One region of the Alteromonas sp. DY56-G5 genome, then DNA from elsewhere that is predicted to be linked to it. Evidence: predicted binding sites of a transcription regulator. Region 1 holds the regulator's gene; each other region holds the start of a gene.
The links. Region 1 encodes LexA, which represses DNA repair genes until DNA is damaged. Its sites were predicted from a motif close to TACTGTATNNNNATACAGTA; they were not measured.

Region 1 (5,563 bases):
TATGTCTTTGTGGTTAGTGGTAAACAACCAACGCGTTATCCCTTTAGGAATATGATCGTGGTGTTCATGGTCATCATGTAGGTGACCGTCATGAGGCGCAGAGGTATCTGGCGAAATAACTTCAGTTGCTTTGCTCATTGTCTGCTCCTAGTTTCCGTTTGCCACTGCGTTGACATCTTTGGCTTGAACCATATCGCCAGTTTTATTGCCCCAGGCATTTCGCTCGTAAGTGACTACGGCGGCAATTTCCTTAAGACTTAGCATTTTTCCAAACGCTTGCATGGCTGTTCCTGACTTTCCATGCAGCACGATGTCAATGTGACCTTGCTGATCTTCTAGTGCCATCTTGCTGCCTTTTAATGCCGGGAACACGCCAGGTAAACCTTCACCATTTGGCATATGGCAAGCAGCGCACGTTGCGTTGTATACTCGCTCGCCCTCTTTCATCAGTTCATCCATAGACATATTCATAGAAAGTAGACGCTGCTCTTCTTCTTTTGCTTTACGAACAATCTCTTCTTGTTCGCCCATCCACTTTTCAAACTCGGCGGGTTCTTTAGCAATTACCACAACCGGCATATAGCCGTGGTCTTTACCACAAAGCTCTGCGCACTGTCCGCGATAAATACCCGGCTCATTCACCTTGGCCCAAGACTCGTTAATAAAGCCGGGGTTGGCATCTTTTTTCACGGCAAAGTCAGGAACCCACCAAGAGTGGATAACGTCGTCAGAAGTAATAAGAAAGCGTACTTTTTTCCCAGTAGGAATAACCAAGGGACGGTCGACTTCCAGCAGGTAGTTATCTGTTTTCTGAAATTTGTTTTCTATTTGCTCGCGCTGAGTGGCGAGTAAAGAATAAAACTCTACATCGCTATCCATGTACTTGTAGTGCCATTTCCATTGAGAGCCTGTTACTAACACCGTCATGTCAGGCTCAGACGTGTCTTCCATAGCAATTAGAGTATTCGCTGCGGGTACCGCCATGAAAATAAGAATAAGGAAAGGAATAACGGTCCAAGCAATTTCGACCTTCACGTTTTCGTGAAAATTAGCTGGCTTGGCACCACGGGACTTTCTATGTAGATACATTGAAGCGAACATCACGCCAAAAACTACAACCGCGATACCTACACAAATGAAGAACATCAACATATGGAGGTCGTATACCTGCCCACTGATGTCGGTAGCACCGCGTCTCAAATTAAGCGAAGAGGCTTCTTCGCTTGCTTCTTGCGCAAAAAGCAAAGGGGAAAAAAGCAAAATTGGTATACTAGAACACCATTTTGCGAAAACGGTCGTTAGTTGTTTCACTCAGCACCTCCGTAATGGCGTGGTCAAAGACGCTGATTAATTTGCGCGATGCCCTACCAAATGGTTTGCGAACGATTGACCCATAACCTCAACTTGTAAAACAAATTTAGAGTCATTGTTATTATTTTGTTAATCTCTGTATAAGAATTGCGCAATAATGTCGTGCCGTCTAGTCTTTTCTATTAAAAATTTAACGAAGTGGTTAATTTTTAATCATTTACTAAAATGGTCGCGGGGAATTTCACGTGCAAAAAGAGAAAGCCATTGCTGTGGGATGCCCTTGGAATCAAACAGGCATTTTGAACACGGGGTTAAAGTAAGTGCTCGACTAACTAGTTAAGAAATCAATAAGTAATCGATTACTCAATGTCGATTTCAAACAAAATTCAAAATAAAAAATGGAAAATACTTGAAGCATTCATAGAAAGAATAACGTGAGTAATGATAAAAATAAGCGCGCAGAAAACCAACAGGTTTGCTGGGCAGGATAAAACCTAAGTTGGCAGATTGAAGAAAAAAACAGGAACAAAAGACATAAAAAAAGCGGCTAACGCGCCGCTTTTATACAAACAAGCTAAAATACTACATCCAGTCAGCGTTTCTGATCACACCCACCGCAATGCCTTCTATCGCAAAATGTTCAGTCGCCAAATCAACTTTTATTGGTGCAAACTCATCATTCTCAGCATGAAGCAATACTTCACGCCCGCGTTTCTCTAGACGCTTTACGGTGACGTCTTCATCTACACGCGCCACAACCACCTGACCGTTGTGTACATCAGTGGTGCGATGAACAGCGAGAAGGTCACCGTCTAAAATACCAATGTCTTTCATGCTCATACCGTTGACGCGTAGCAAAAAGTCGGCATGGGGTTGAAACAGTGCAGGATCTACTTTGTAGTGCGATTCAACATGCTCTTGCGCCAAGATCGGCTCACCAGCTGCAACACGCCCAATTAACGGTAGGCCTTCTTCTTCTTGTGCGTCGTTATCAAGAGGGATATTGAGCTTAATGCCACGAGACGTACCAGGCAAAATTTCAATCACGCCTTTACGCGCCAATGCTTTCAAATGTTCCTCTGCTGCATTAGCAGAACGAAAGCCAAGCTGACGGGCTATTTCCGCACGAGTAGGCGGCATTCCCGTTTCTAACATGGTTGTTTTAATAAGTTCTAAAACTTCGGTTTGTCGAGCTGTGAGTGGGCGCATAAAAGACCTGTCTGTTCATACAGTTCCTGTAAGTATATACACCTAAAACTAAATAACAAGCACTTGCCGCGTCTTTTGCGATCTGCAATAGCCTACGACAAGTGCTTTCCTCTTATTTTACGAGAAGAGCCATGTTCGGGTTACTAATTTGTAACTCCAGCTCCCCATCACTATTTTGACGTGTGCGCATGCCTTCAACATTATCGAGCCCAAGTCCAGGGCTTTGCCACACCACATTGCCTTTATTATCAACCTCAACCACGCGATATGCGATGCTGTCATAATAATTGTACGAATAGTCATTCTCGTTAGGCTGGTAGATAGCGAGAATCGACTGATTAGACGACGTCGTTGGAACAGCCGCTATATACTGAGGGTAGAATGACGGTGCTATAGTGTCTTTGAGTTCTAATGCATCGCTCGCCACGTCATAAACATTGATGGTGTTGTAGTTTCTATTTAAACACGCAAATTCAAGTTCGCTATCACTATCAAAATTTACCGTGAGCAATTGGTCACAATTGGTTTCCAATTCATTCAATCCAACAAATTCACCATCCTGCATTTTATAGAGCTTGAGCGAACTATAGCCCCCAACAGCAAAATAATGCACACCGTCTTTTTCAGAGGCAGCAAGCGCATTAATTGAAAAATCGTTAATGATTGAGTCGATAAGCACCTGATTCTCGATATCAAACGCTTTAAGTCGATTGTTCTCAATAATAACTGCATCGGCGTAACTATCGTTATTTACGTCAATGGCTTCAATAAACGAAATTTCACTATTCTGATTATTGTTCAGTGTCCACTGAATAGCGTTATCTGTAAGTCTCACGACATTAAACGACGAACTATAATCCAGTGCCCCTATTAGTAACTCACCCACACCGTCATTGTTGTAGTCTGTAACGACCGGTTTGCTATAGTTATAGACATCTTCGCCAACCTCAGCACTTATCGCAAAGTTATCCTCTTTATCTACCGATAAAATCTGAATAGATGATTCGTAACTACTTGTATCGCTAACAAAGACGGCTCTTTCATCATTATCGCCATAAGGTGCCCAACCCGCGGCATGATATCTACTCGCGCGCGGCGCACCTTTTATATCTGACAAGGCATATTCACCGTTGGCATCTTGTTGCGCTACTAAAATTTGATTCTCACCAGTCCAAATAATGTCGTCCACATTGTCATTGTCTAAATCGTCAATGAGAAGTGACATGCCACTGTAAGTGTTGTGGTTAAGAGCCCACTGCTCAGAGATTTGTCCCGCTTCTAATGCAAAACCTCTAACTTGTCCCCACTGACACTCGGAGACAACCACTATTCCTTCTGTAGCTGGGCTTTCTTTACTATAGGCGATATCACAAATGTCACCATGTTCCGCCGTTGCCAAACTGCTTTTCGATACTGCAGAGTAGATTGAGATATCATTCCAACTATCGGCACCGATGATTTCATCTACACCATCGTTATTCATATCACCCAGCACAACAAATGCGTCGCTGAACCCGCTACCGTATAGCCATTGGTTGGCACCGCTTTCGATATCAAATACATAACCATTGTTCGTTACCATTTCTATCGATGCGTCATCATCTACGTTACCAAAAGCAAGGTTATTGACGCCGTCAATATCGTACTGTTGCAACTGCTCACCTGTGCGAACATCTACAATGGCAATAGAAGTCGCATTGTAATATTCGCTCCCATATAAATAAGCAACTTCATCAACCCCGTCACCATTGATGTCATAAAATAAGCCAGAAATAATACTATCTTCAATAATAAACACCGCTTCTGCGTTACTTTCGCGGTCTTTTATTACAGACAATCCCTGTTGAGTAAGAAGGTAGATTTCATCATTATTGTCACCATCAACATCTTGGGTATGCACGCTTCTAATTTCGCCTTTAGTAGGCAGTTTATACGGATACACATAGGTATTTTTAAGCGTATTACCTTCTAGCGAAAATGCGCCCACGTTGCGAGCATTTACCGTGATAAGTTCACTTGCACCATTGGTCGAAGCAATAGCAAAGCCGTGATTATAAATTGGTGTCATCACAGTAGTACGAGCATAAGCCGGGGCCTTGTCCGCATAAGAAGTGATTTCGAGCGTTTGTTGGGATTCAGTTCCGTCTAAGCTAGCGAAACTAAACATATAAGTTTGAGCGTTGAAAAGTTGATTCGCAGGTACATTCCAGGTCATCAGACCTTCCGCATTTAACGAAGCACCGGGAGGCGCTGAAATAAGCTCTCCCGCGACGTCATCGTCAACTCTGTCTGGGTCACTCATCGATACGGTAAACTCTACGTATCCGCCCGCAGTTACTACTTCAGGCATATTCGATGCAGTGAGCGTCATAGGAGAATTGCCGATCTCAACGAAAGTAGGCTGGGATTCAACAACGTTAATACCGTCTGACACCACCATGGTAACTTTAACTTCATCACCGAAGACTGCGCTGTAAGGTGGCAGCGTGGTACCATTAACATCGTCAAGGACTACACCATTTACATACCAGCGAAACGAAATCACCAGCTCTGAGTCGGGAGTATCTGAATCATGATAGTAGCCAGGCTCAACGGTGACTTCATCTGTGGTATAGACAGTCTCATAGGCATAGTAATAAGGCTGATTCACTACAGGAGGTACGGATATCGCATCGATATCTGAAAGCGCAAGGCCAGTATGATTTCCGCTGGCAAACGCTGTTAGATTATTAAAGTATACACCTACATCGTAAATATCATCGCCGTTGTTATCTTCGCCATAGCGAACAGCGCCATCAATAACGTCAATTCCAGCCGTTTTATCTCCTTTTACGACCAGCGAGCCAGATGACGAATAGGGAAGGTCGCCCTGATCAGAAGAATATGCAAAGTCCAATTTGCCTTTAGACGCAATGTAGATTGAACCATTAAGTTCAGACACGAAGGTGTTGTTTGTCACCCCTTCTGCTGATGTGCCACTGACCTTGTAAGTTTCACCATTGTGCGTGACAGTAAGATACTGCCTCGTCTCTTCATAAAACGT
Region 2 (5,563 bases), on a different contig from region 1:
AATGATGAAAAAAGTGGAAGCCGTTCAGCAAAGTGATGAAACCTATCAGAATTTACTGCGCCAAGTCCATCACGCAAAAAGCATTACCCAATCTAGTAATACCATCATATTCCCTACGCCGTTACGTCAGCAGCTAACCGCATTCCTCTTACCGATAACAACAATGACGCATCCTAAGAAGTAATGTAGTGCAGCCTTCGCTAAAGGGGCTCTACAGACCCCACGCGCTGATTGGGTACACTACTTATTGGCACTTTTGTATTTATACTGTGAAGGACAATACCCTCTGTCTACACCTTCAGGTCGCAAGCTAGCGTGCTTTGTTTTTCTGCCCGATACACGCTCTCGCCAGTTTTTGAAAGTTTTCTGTTTGAGGTTTTTGCGCATAAGCTTTATTACGTCTTTTTCTGGCAGCCCGTATAAACGCTCAATGGCTTCAAACGGCGTGCGGTCTTCCCACGCCATTTCAATTATTCGTGATTCTTGTTCTTCAGTTAATGCCATCTCTTACTTCTCAATATGCATTTTTAACCCTTTAGATACTAAGCTAACGCGCATTTTGTTCAGTACACCAGTCTAAAATAACACGAGGACAATTACGTATTTGACGAAATACCCACCAGCTCATCGTCTTTTTCAAACGCTAGCTTTAACAACTCGGCAGCGGCTTTGGCATCGCTCAGCGCACGGTGATGCTGCTCCATATCGATGTGAAAGTGCCGGGTCAGGTTTGCCAAGGAGTAGGATGGTAGCCCCGGATAAGTGCGGCGCATTTCGCGCACGGTGCACATTTTCGGTCGCCTAAAAGTTTGCTCTAATCTTGCGAACTCTTGCTTAATGAACCCATAGTCGAAATTCACGTTATGCGCGACAAACACAGCATCTTCGGTGAAGCTGGCCACGTGTTCCGCGACTTCGGCAAAAATGGGGGCATTTGCCACCATGTCATCCGAAATTCCGGTAAGACGGGTAATATTGCTTGGAATACGGCGCTGCGGGTTTAATAGGGTTTGAAACCTGTCTACCTCTTTCCCACCAACAAGTTTTACCATACCTATTTCGGTAATCCGGTTGTAGCTGCTGTTTCCTCCCGTGGTCTCTATATCTACCACAACATAAGGCTGTGCTGGGTCGCGTATCCATTTCACTGTTGTTACCGCAACGTCAAATCCAGCTTGCTGCAAACGTTGAATTGAAACCAGCTGATTTCGGCGAAGCTGATCGCCAGGCGCTTTGATTTCTTCAAAGCGAAGTGCGCCGTCAAATACCATGATATCGGGGAAGCCATCTCGGAGGCTCTCAAAGTCTTTGCACATCATGCGAAGTAAAGCATAAATAGAATCTAGCGAACCATGCTGAATTAGCGCTTCTATAGGCGTAAGCAAATGACTAGACCACATAAACAGGCTATTCACTTTGCCATAGTGCATCGTGGCCATTTTGTGAATATGAAAACGCAGTTTTTCTTTGCTATCAAGCGCCTGTAACAACGCTTCAATACTGTGTTCAAACTTAGCGTAAAAGTTATTCTGTTTAAGCGATAACGGCCTGCGATCAAACTCCGTAACCAGCGTGTCTTCTTCGTAAAGTTGCCTCCAAAAGGTAAGGCCGAACAAACTGCGCCACAATCGGTTTTCCGTGCGCCAGCCTTCAATGCCGTGCCTTGCATAATGCGCCAGCACACCACGCTCAACCTGTTGGTTTTGGCTTACGTCAATATCCAGTGTACGGCTAGCATTGCGAAGCATGTCGGTAACCGTGCTGGTGCGTTTTTTGTGGTATTTACGGGCATAGAAATCTTCTGCAAATGCTAACAGCGTATCCGATTGCGGATTATCAATTATCTCTTCAAGGGTCTGTTTAACACTATTTTCATTTCCGTCCTTGTAGCTCTCTCTTAACCACTTTTCTTTTGCCTTATCGCTTTGCGCCGCTTTCAATACTTCTAGCCCTTTCGCTCTATCAAACATCAGCACTTTTAGACCTAGTGCATAGAGAAACTGGTCGCGATAAAAACATGCCGACACACCTTCTGTAATGGGCAGTTCACCTTCGGCAATGGCAAGCAACATATCATCGTTATAAAAAGCTAACTGGCTGTAATGGTTGGCGTAAAACCATGACGCTTGGGCGTCGCTTTTAGTTTCAAAACGCGCCGTATCCGTTACGGAATCAGAACGGGTTCTCATTACGCCTAAATCGCGCATAGAAAACTGATTTAGGCGGCTTTTGGTGTTACCAAAATAGATAAACAGCAAATAGCGAAGTGCATCGTCGAACAAGCACACTAAGTAGTTATCTAGCGAAAAACGCTCTGGCCAGCCTCTAGCTTCGATATGTTCATTAAGCAACGTCACGAGTTTAGGCTTGGTGAGAGATGCGAGCCCCTGAATACTGCCGTATTCAGCAAGTAGCTCAAGCAGAGCATCTTTGGTCAAGACACCAGCGATGTCATTAAGCGAAGCGTGGGTAAGGTCACCAAACCAGCCGTTGTCGGTAAGCCAATCTATTTGCTCTTGTGGCACAGCGATTTCGCTATAATTGAACTGCGTCCTGTCAATCACTGCATACTTGCGATTTGCAGCGCGCACAACAATACACTGTTTGTCATCGTCTAACGCTTTAAAACGCCTAACAAAGTCAGTGGCTTCGTCACTTAGAAGCGCCCTGCTAGCACTCTCAAAGAACCCAAGGAACTCGTGAAAGTGTGTAAGGTAATAACGTGGCGGTAAATCTTTTCGCATGAGGTATCTTTGGCTATGAAAACACCAATAGTGTATATTTATACAGCCACGCGAATCAAATTAAATCCTCCGCGATTGGGTATCACATCTGCTGCCAATAGTGCACAGCGTGTACTTTTACACGCGTACGCGCTGTTTAGACACCCAATGAAAGAACGAAGAAAGCTGCGCATCTGCCAATAAACGCTGCAAATTGAAGTAGTGTTTGGCCAACGTCATCTCATCATAAAATCGATGTATACCGCTGTGACATTGTCTGCAAATGTAAATGCCGTCCTGAAGCTCCGCTTTGCTAAAGTGCTTTTTAAAATAGGTACGCCTGTGCATTTTTCGCGGAATAAGATGATGGTAAGTAAGGCGAGTTTCTCTATTACAGCACGGGCATTGACCAACTTTATTTGCCACAAGGTCACCTTTTTCGTCTATCACATCTATTATTTGTGGACCCAGTTTTCTGATTACTCATAAGCGTCAAATGGCAGTCTTGTCCTTTTCTCTTAAAATCAGATACAAGGGGCGTGTCTAAAAGAAAATCCAGTCGTCTTTGCATTACGTAACAAATAGCATTAGTGATTACAAAGGCATTTAAATATGAGTTTAACTCGTTCCATGGGCTTTTCCTGTCCTTACTGCATGGCTCCAAATGATGTTGAAATAGATGAAATTAACGATGTTGGCCAAGTACAGGTGCTCGACTGCCAAGTGTGTTGTCAGCCCATTGAGCTTACTGCTTATCAGCACGGTGATGACATTCAGATAGAGGCAGAAAGAGAGAATGACTAAGCAGTTTACCCGCGGTGATATAGACGCCCTTGCACAGCGCTACCGCGCAAACCTAATTAATAGTTTGTCTGGTTTTAAATCGGCGACTTTGGTGGGTACAACAAACGGCGTTACAAACAATTTGGCTATAGTGAGCTCTATTGTTCATGTCGGTGCAAACCCGCCTCTCATTGGCATGATCATGCGTCCACATACCGTCACGCGAGATACGTTGAGCAATATAAAACAGCAGGGCTTTTATACGCTAAATCACGTGGCTGTTGACTGGGTCGACAAAGCCCACCAAACATCAGCCCGCTATGCGCCAGATGAAAGTGAATTTGAAGCCGTTGGGTTAACCGCGCAGATCAGTGAGTCCTTCAGTGCGCCGTATGTCAAAGAAAGTGAAATTAAAATGGGCTTAAAAGTAGCACAGCATTTTACTTTGCTTAATGAAACCGAAATGGTTATCGGCGAAATCCAGGAGCTCTACGTTCCTGAGCAAATAATAGATTCAGACGGCTATGCAGATATAGAGCAAGCGCAAACGGCCTGTATCTCAGGCCTAGACAGCTACCACAGCACACAACGAATTGCGCAATTTGCGTATGCAAAGCCCGATGTAAAGTTAACCGTGAAGTGAACTAATAAACTGTCCAACGGTCTTACATTCAATACTTAAGGTTGTAACTCTGAAGTTTATTTAATCTGGATCAAGCGAAAATGCGACATTTCGTTCGATCTTTTTTCAAAAAGAGATAGTATTTAAACATGAAACAAAACCTGCCTCTTTGGGCAGGTTTTTGCGTTTAAGGCACTGAATAAAAAAGAATCATTATCGTTTCTATCTCTTAAGGAGAATGTTATGAAATCTGTAAATCGCCGTGACTTTTTAAAGCTTTCTGGCTCGACAGTTATCGGTCTTACATTAGGTGGTGTAGCGTTACGTGCTCAGGCTCAAGAACAATTGAGCGCTGATGACCCTACTGCAAAAGCACTGAACTACACACCGTCGTCAACTGTTGAAGGTGCAAAATGCGCAAACTGCATGTATGTGCAGGGCGCCGATGGCGAACAACACCGCCCTTGTAACATTTTCCCTAATAAGCTTGTTAACGCTGATGGCTGGTGTAGCGCTTGGGTGAAAAAGCCTGGCTAACCAATCGAAAGAAAAGACGTTCAAAAGCCCTTGAGTTAAACCAAGGGCTTTTTTCGTTTCTGTTGAGGCGAAATACGATTATGTATCCTCATTTCCCGCTAGCGAACTACGTCAATTCCGTCTTCGATACCTTTTAGCGCTGGGTTGTCAAAACGTGTAGGCAGAAGGCCAGGCTTAATGAAGAAGCCGTGTTTTGCTTCAAAGACTCTACCTATTTTTAACACGCTTTCGTCTTGCCATTTTCCACCAATAAAGCTAATTCCCACAGGAAGATCTTTCACCTGTCCAGCGGGCACTGTGAGATGCGGATATCCTGCAATTGCGGCCAAATACCCGATACCGATAAAACCGACAGGCGAATGGTCACCATATACGCCGTCTATTAAAAAAGAAGGGCTGTTTGAGGGCGCAACTAGTACATCAACATTGTGCTTTGCTAACAACGTATCAATACCATTTTTGCCCGCCGTGTCTTGAATAAGGCGCAGTTCATTTTGATACTTTTCGCTGTCAATGGCTGCCGACGCGAGCGATTTTTCGAAAATGTCTTGATTGAATAACGCTAACTCGCGCTCTGTTTTGTTATTGAAATCGATAAGCTCAGACAAGTTCCTTGCAGGGAGCTCTGCCGGCGACCCCGACAAGTATTCGTTAATACTATGATGGAACTCGCTCAGCAGAACATTGTAAGAGTCGGCCCAAAATGAATCTGGCTGAGAGAAGTCACTGATGTCCACCAGCGTCGCGCCCGATGCTTTAAGCTGCTTTAACGCGTTTTCATAAACAGCCAGCACATGAGGGTTATCGCCTTGGCGGTACCTAACCACACCAATACGCTTGCCTTTTAAATCTGTAGCCAGCATTGAAGATGTTGGCATAGAAGGGCGGTGAGACTCAG
Region 3 (5,563 bases), on a different contig from region 1:
ATTTGTCTAGGCGCTATTTATCTCGAAAATACAGACCTTTACTACTCATTCTTTTGCGAGATGTTAACCTTTGAGTAAGCCGCATTCTTAAAGGTCTAGAGAGCCGCACTTAGGGCGTATAGATTTTAACGCTCACTCGTTATACACTGAAAACTGGAGTCGTAGTTTTTGTGTCCTCATGGAAAAACCTGCTATCTCGAAGTCAAGGTCGCAACAAGCGTCCAAGGTAGATAAGCCAACCTCGAATGTTCATGAACATGCCGAGACAGGTCGCTCTTTTTGGCCGTTTAAGCCACTGTCTGGCTTGTATCAAGATGTATTTATTATCTTGTCTTGGATTGCCATATGGCAAATTGGACGCATTGTTGAATACACTGAACACGCCAGTGTTTGGTTTCCTGCGGCAGGCTACACCCTTGCATGCTTCTTAGTTTTAGGTTGGCGCGCGGTAGTGCCTATTATGGTGGCCGCCATTGCGATTACCGTCTGGAATGGTCATAACTACTTGCTGCCGTTAAGTAACGTAGAAATGATGTGGGGCGGCGTGTTATTCGGCGTTGCACATATGCTCCCTTACTATGCAGGAGCCAGTGTTCTCGGCCATCTATTGAGAAAGCCCGACGTCACCACACCCCAATTAATCGTCTCGTTCTTAATCATCGGCTGTATTTCGTCGTTAGTTGCTACGCAACTAGTCATTGGTTCACTTGTTCTCACTAATCAGATGTCAGCGGCGGATATTAAAGATGCGATGCTGCCCTTTTGGATAGGGGATATGGCTGGTGTTGTTGTGCTTGCACCTCTTTTTGCTGGCTTGTTAGTAAAAATAAGTGCGGCTTCTAAAATAGACCTCTTGGCATTTTCTAACTGCGCTTCATCCGATTTACACAGCTACTTTAAAAAAGTGGCAATCAATTTGGCCCTCATACTATTCGTCATGTTATTGGCAAAACTTACCCAGTCTCGTGACAGTGCATTTGCTATCTTTTTTCTCGCCATTACCCACATGTGGATAGCGTGTACTGAAAGTACAAAGCGCAATGTTATAAGCCTTGCAATAAGCAGCCTATGCATTGTTTTGCTGGTGCATATATTCGCCTTAATGGATTACGTCAAAGTGTATCAGTTTGCACTCAACGTTATTGCAGCCAACGCGTTGTTTGGTATAGCCATTCCTCAGTTACAAGCAGACAATGCTCTGCTCAAAGACCGTGTTTTTGTGGATACCTTAACCCAAGCTTATACGCGGGAGTATTTGGCCCAGCGCAGCGCACTAGAAATGGCTCAGAGCCGTGAATCTGGAAGCTCGCTTTATTTCGTTATGTTTGATTTAGATAAGTTTAAACGTATTAACGACGAATTAGGCCATGTAGACGGCGACAACGCATTGCGCCGATTAAGTCAGGTGACGAAGGATATTGTGCGTAAAGCTGATGTTTTTGCCCGTTTCGGCGGCGACGAATTTGTACTGCTTCTGCCTAATATCAGCGAGCAAAACGCCCTTAATTTGGTGGAAAAGGTACGTGAAGGTATAAACGCAATCGTTATTTCAGAAGTGTCATTGTCATCGAGCTTCGGCGTCACTCTTATGCAGCAAAGCGATACACTCGAGACGCTCATTCAGCGCGCCGATCGGGCACTCTACGCATCAAAAGAAAAAGGCGGCAACACAATAACCCTCAAATAATGGGGTCAGAGTACATTTAATCGCTCAAATACGCTGAAGACAAAAATGTACTCTGACCCCATTATTACGAAAGCAGAAATGTACTCTGACCCCAATTTTATACGTGGGAGTTATCTTCTAGTACGTTTTGGCGCATGGATTCACATGGGCTTTGACAAACCGGTCTCCCAACCACTTTAGCTGGAACACCCACCACAGTAACGTGAGCTGGAACACTATTGAGTACAACGCTACCAGCGCCTACTTTTGAGCCTTCACCTATCTCAATATTTCCAAGGATCTTGGCGCCAGCGCCAATTAACACGCCTTGGCGAATTTTAGGGTGGCGGTCGCCCGACTCGTTACCGGTACCACCTAATGTAACGCTCTGCAAAATAGATACGTTGTCTTCAACCACTGCAGTTTCGCCCACTACAATGCCAGTTGCATGGTCAAACATGACGCCTTTACCTATACGCGCAGCAGGGTGGATATCTACACCAAAGCTTGCCGAGTTGCGGCTTTGTAAGAATAAAGCAAGCTGATGACGCCCATGAACCCAAAGGTAATGCGCCATGCGGTGTACTTGCACAGCATGAAAACCTTTAAAGTGAAGTAAGGGAGTAAGGTAATCGTTGACCGCCGCATCCCGCGCCTTAATCGCTAGAATGTCAGCAATAGCCGCTTCGCTGATGCCTGGCTCAAGTAAGTAAGCTTCATCGAAAACTTCGCGAATGGCGAGCGCAGGCATGACGTCGTCTGCCATTTTGTTCGACAGAATAAAACTAAGCGACGATTCAAAGTTGTGATGTGCAAGAACACTGGCATGCACATAGCTAGACAGCAAAGGCTCTTTTTCAGCAACAACTTGCGCTTCTTGTTTTAGCGTAGACCAAAAATCGATGGGCGTTGTAAGTGCGGTCATGAGCATGTCCCGTTATATAAAAATGCTGTGTTCTATCAGAAAATTGGGTAAGCGATCTAAACTTGTTCCTTGCTGGGCATATCTATGCTGACAAAAGGGAACGCGTAAAAGTTTACCTGAGTTTGATGTGATGCAATACCGATGTGATACCGACCAAGCGCATAATTCGATCAATTTATCGAATTAATTCGTTATAGCTAATAACCGTATCGTACATGTACACATCGTTAAAGCACTCTGCTCTCTCGCTGCGTCTAACTGAGTGCTTCCATTAATTTAATAGAACGTTCAGAGCGCTCGTATCTTTCATTAAATAATACTTAAAATCATGATTGCACACGAGCGTATAATGCCGTTGAAATTTATCTTCACTGGGAAAAACTGGACTGTATAAATTAACAGGCAGGTGGCATAATAGCGCGCTGCTGAATGTATAACACTATCAACTAACAGGTACCACACTATGGATGTATTTCGACTGCTAGACGAGCTAAACGACAAACAGCGTGAAGCAGTAGCAGCCCCACTATCTAACGCCCTAGTTTTGGCTGGCGCGGGCAGTGGTAAAACCCGCGTATTAGTGCATCGCATTGCGTGGTTAATGGAAGTCGAAAACATCGCCCCTTTTTCTATTTTGGCAGTGACCTTTACCAATAAAGCAGCCAAAGAAATGCGCGGCCGAATAGAGTCGTTGATGGGTCGCAGCCTGCACAATATGTGGATTGGTACCTTCCACGGGCTTGCACACCGCCTGTTACGCGCGCATCATGCAGAAGCCAACTTGCCTGAGAATTTTCAGATAATTGATTCGGATGATCAGTATCGACTTATTCGCCGCATTCTGAAGGCCATGAACCTAGACGAAAAGCATTGGGCGCCTCGTCAAATTCAGTGGTACATAAATGGCAACAAAGACGAAGGCTTGCGCCCTCAGCACATTGAAACCCACGGCGATCATATTCAAAAGACCATGCGCGAAGTCTATGCGGCATATCAAGACGCTTGTGACCGTTCAGGCTTGGTAGATTTTGCTGAACTGTTGCTACGCGCACATGAATTATGGGCTAAAAACCCAGAAGTATTAGCCCACTATCAACGTCGTTTCCGTGCAGTGTTAGTAGACGAATTCCAAGATACCAACAATATCCAATACGCATGGCTTCGTATGCTGTGTAGTGGTGGTAATAATAACATTATGATTGTTGGCGACGACGATCAGTCTATTTACGGCTGGCGCGGCGCGAACGTAGATAATATTCAGCACTTCCTGAAAGACTTCAACGAGCCTACTACTATTCGCCTTGAGCAGAATTACCGCTCTACAGGAAACATTCTTAAAGCGGCGAACACGGTTATCGACAACAATACGGGCCGTTTAGGGAAAGAACTTTGGACGGAAGACGCGCAAGGCGAGCTGATTTCTGTATATGCGGGTTTCAACGAGCTAGATGAAGCGCGCTTTATTGTTTCGAAAATCAAAGATTGGCTTAATCAAGGCAACGCCCTTACTGATACCGCTATTCTTTATCGAAACAACGCCCAGTCTCGAGTACTGGAAGAAGCCTTGCTGCACGAAGGGCTGGCGTATCGCATATACGGCGGTCTGCGCTTCTTCGAACGCCAAGAGATTAAAGACGCCCTTGGCTATATGCGTATGGTGAGCCACCCGCACGACGATGCAGCTTTCGAGCGTGTAGTAAACACCCCAAGTCGCGGTATTGGTGAGAAAACCTTATCGCAAGTGCGCGACACCGCGCGAATGCACAACTGTTCAATGTGGCAGGCGTGTCAGTTGCTCATTAATGAAGGTGGCTTTAAAGGCCGCGCGCTAAATGCTATGCAAAGCTTCGTGTTGCTAATTACTGAGCTAGAGCAATCCACGTTAGATGAGCCCCTTGACCAACAAGCCGATAAGGCTATTCGCCAGTCTGGTCTGTACGCCATGTACCAAGCAGAGCGCGGAGAAAAGGCCCAAGCACGTCTAGAAAACTTAGAAGAATTGGTTACTGCATGTAAAACTTTTATCGTGCCTGAAGAAGCCGAAGAAATGTCGCCTCTGGCAGCCTTTCTAGCTCATGCGTCGCTGGAAGCAGGTGAAACCCAGGCGGATAAAGACCAGGATGCCGTGCAAATGATGACCATTCACACCGCTAAAGGCCTTGAATTTCCACTGGTATTCTTAGCAGGTGTAGAAGAAGGCATGTTCCCTAGCCAAATGACTAACGACGAGCCAGGTCGAATGGAAGAGGAACGCAGACTTTGCTATGTTGGTATGACCAGAGCAATGCAAAAGTTGTATATTACTTATGCAGAAAGTCGTCGACTCTATGGCCAAGATAAGTATCATACTGCTTCTCGATTTATTCGCGAAATGCCAGCAGACTGCGTTGAAGAGGTTAGACTGAAATCGACTATTTCGCGGCCCGTGCACAACCGCTTTAGCCAAGCGACGTCGCACGCCAGTTTTGAAGAAACGGGCTTTAGTTTAGGTGAGCGAGTTGTACACCGTAAATTTGGCGAAGGGATCGTACTTAACTACGAAGGGAGTGGTGAGCACGGTCGAGTTCAAGTAAACTTCGACGAATTTGGCAGCAAATGGCTGGTACTTGCTTACGCAAAGCTGGAGAAAGCGTAACATTATTAATAGGCAAGGTAGCCTAAACCTAAGTTGAAATGTATGCAGCAACACGTGCTGATCATCGAAAATGGTGAAGGCAACCTTGAACTTATAGCGAAATTAGTACGCCGGGCTGGTCTTACCCCCGTTGGCGCAACGTCGCTGACAGAAGGCAAAGCACGGTTTTCGCAAAATATGCCGGAAACCTTTCTGTGTGCTATTGTTGCATACTCGCTTCCCGATGCACCAAAAGGCGAAGCCATCGACTTTACTGTTGAGTCTTTCATTCCCACCATTGCTACAACAGAAAGTTTAGATAGCGCTATTCGCGATAAAGTCCTAGAACGTGACGTTG

Region 2: the regulator LexA is predicted to act here: its motif matches at 2,773-2,792, upstream of NO989_RS15235 (exonuclease domain-containing protein).
Region 3: the regulator LexA is predicted to act here: its motif matches at 2,976-2,995, upstream of uvrD (DNA helicase II).

Annotation. Positions count from the first base shown of each region.
Region 1 is NZ_JANHZQ010000007.1:44,538-50,100, forward strand. It holds gene ctaD (cytochrome c oxidase subunit I) at 1-138, opposite strand, end outside; gene coxB (cytochrome c oxidase subunit II) at 148-1,311, opposite strand; gene lexA (transcriptional repressor LexA) at 1,894-2,520, opposite strand; gene NO989_RS05270 (hypothetical protein) at 2,633-5,563, opposite strand, start outside.
Region 2 is NZ_JANHZQ010000032.1:39,251-44,813, reverse strand. It holds gene NO989_RS15245 (hypothetical protein) at 1-184, shown strand, start outside; gene NO989_RS15240 (TIGR03643 family protein) at 241-504, opposite strand; gene NO989_RS15235 (exonuclease domain-containing protein) at 597-2,744, opposite strand; gene NO989_RS15230 (hypothetical protein) at 2,862-3,149, opposite strand; gene NO989_RS15225 (CPXCG motif-containing cysteine-rich protein) at 3,336-3,527, shown strand; gene NO989_RS15220 (flavin reductase family protein) at 3,520-4,149, shown strand; gene NO989_RS15215 (high-potential iron-sulfur protein) at 4,372-4,665, shown strand; gene NO989_RS15210 (amidase) at 4,764-5,563, opposite strand, start outside.
Region 3 is NZ_JANHZQ010000005.1:75,511-81,073, reverse strand. It holds gene NO989_RS03745 (HAD-IA family hydrolase) at 1-10, shown strand, start outside; gene NO989_RS03740 (diguanylate cyclase) at 179-1,687, shown strand; gene cysE (serine O-acetyltransferase) at 1,785-2,591, opposite strand; gene uvrD (DNA helicase II) at 3,055-5,226, shown strand; gene NO989_RS03725 (diguanylate cyclase) at 5,269-5,563, shown strand, end outside.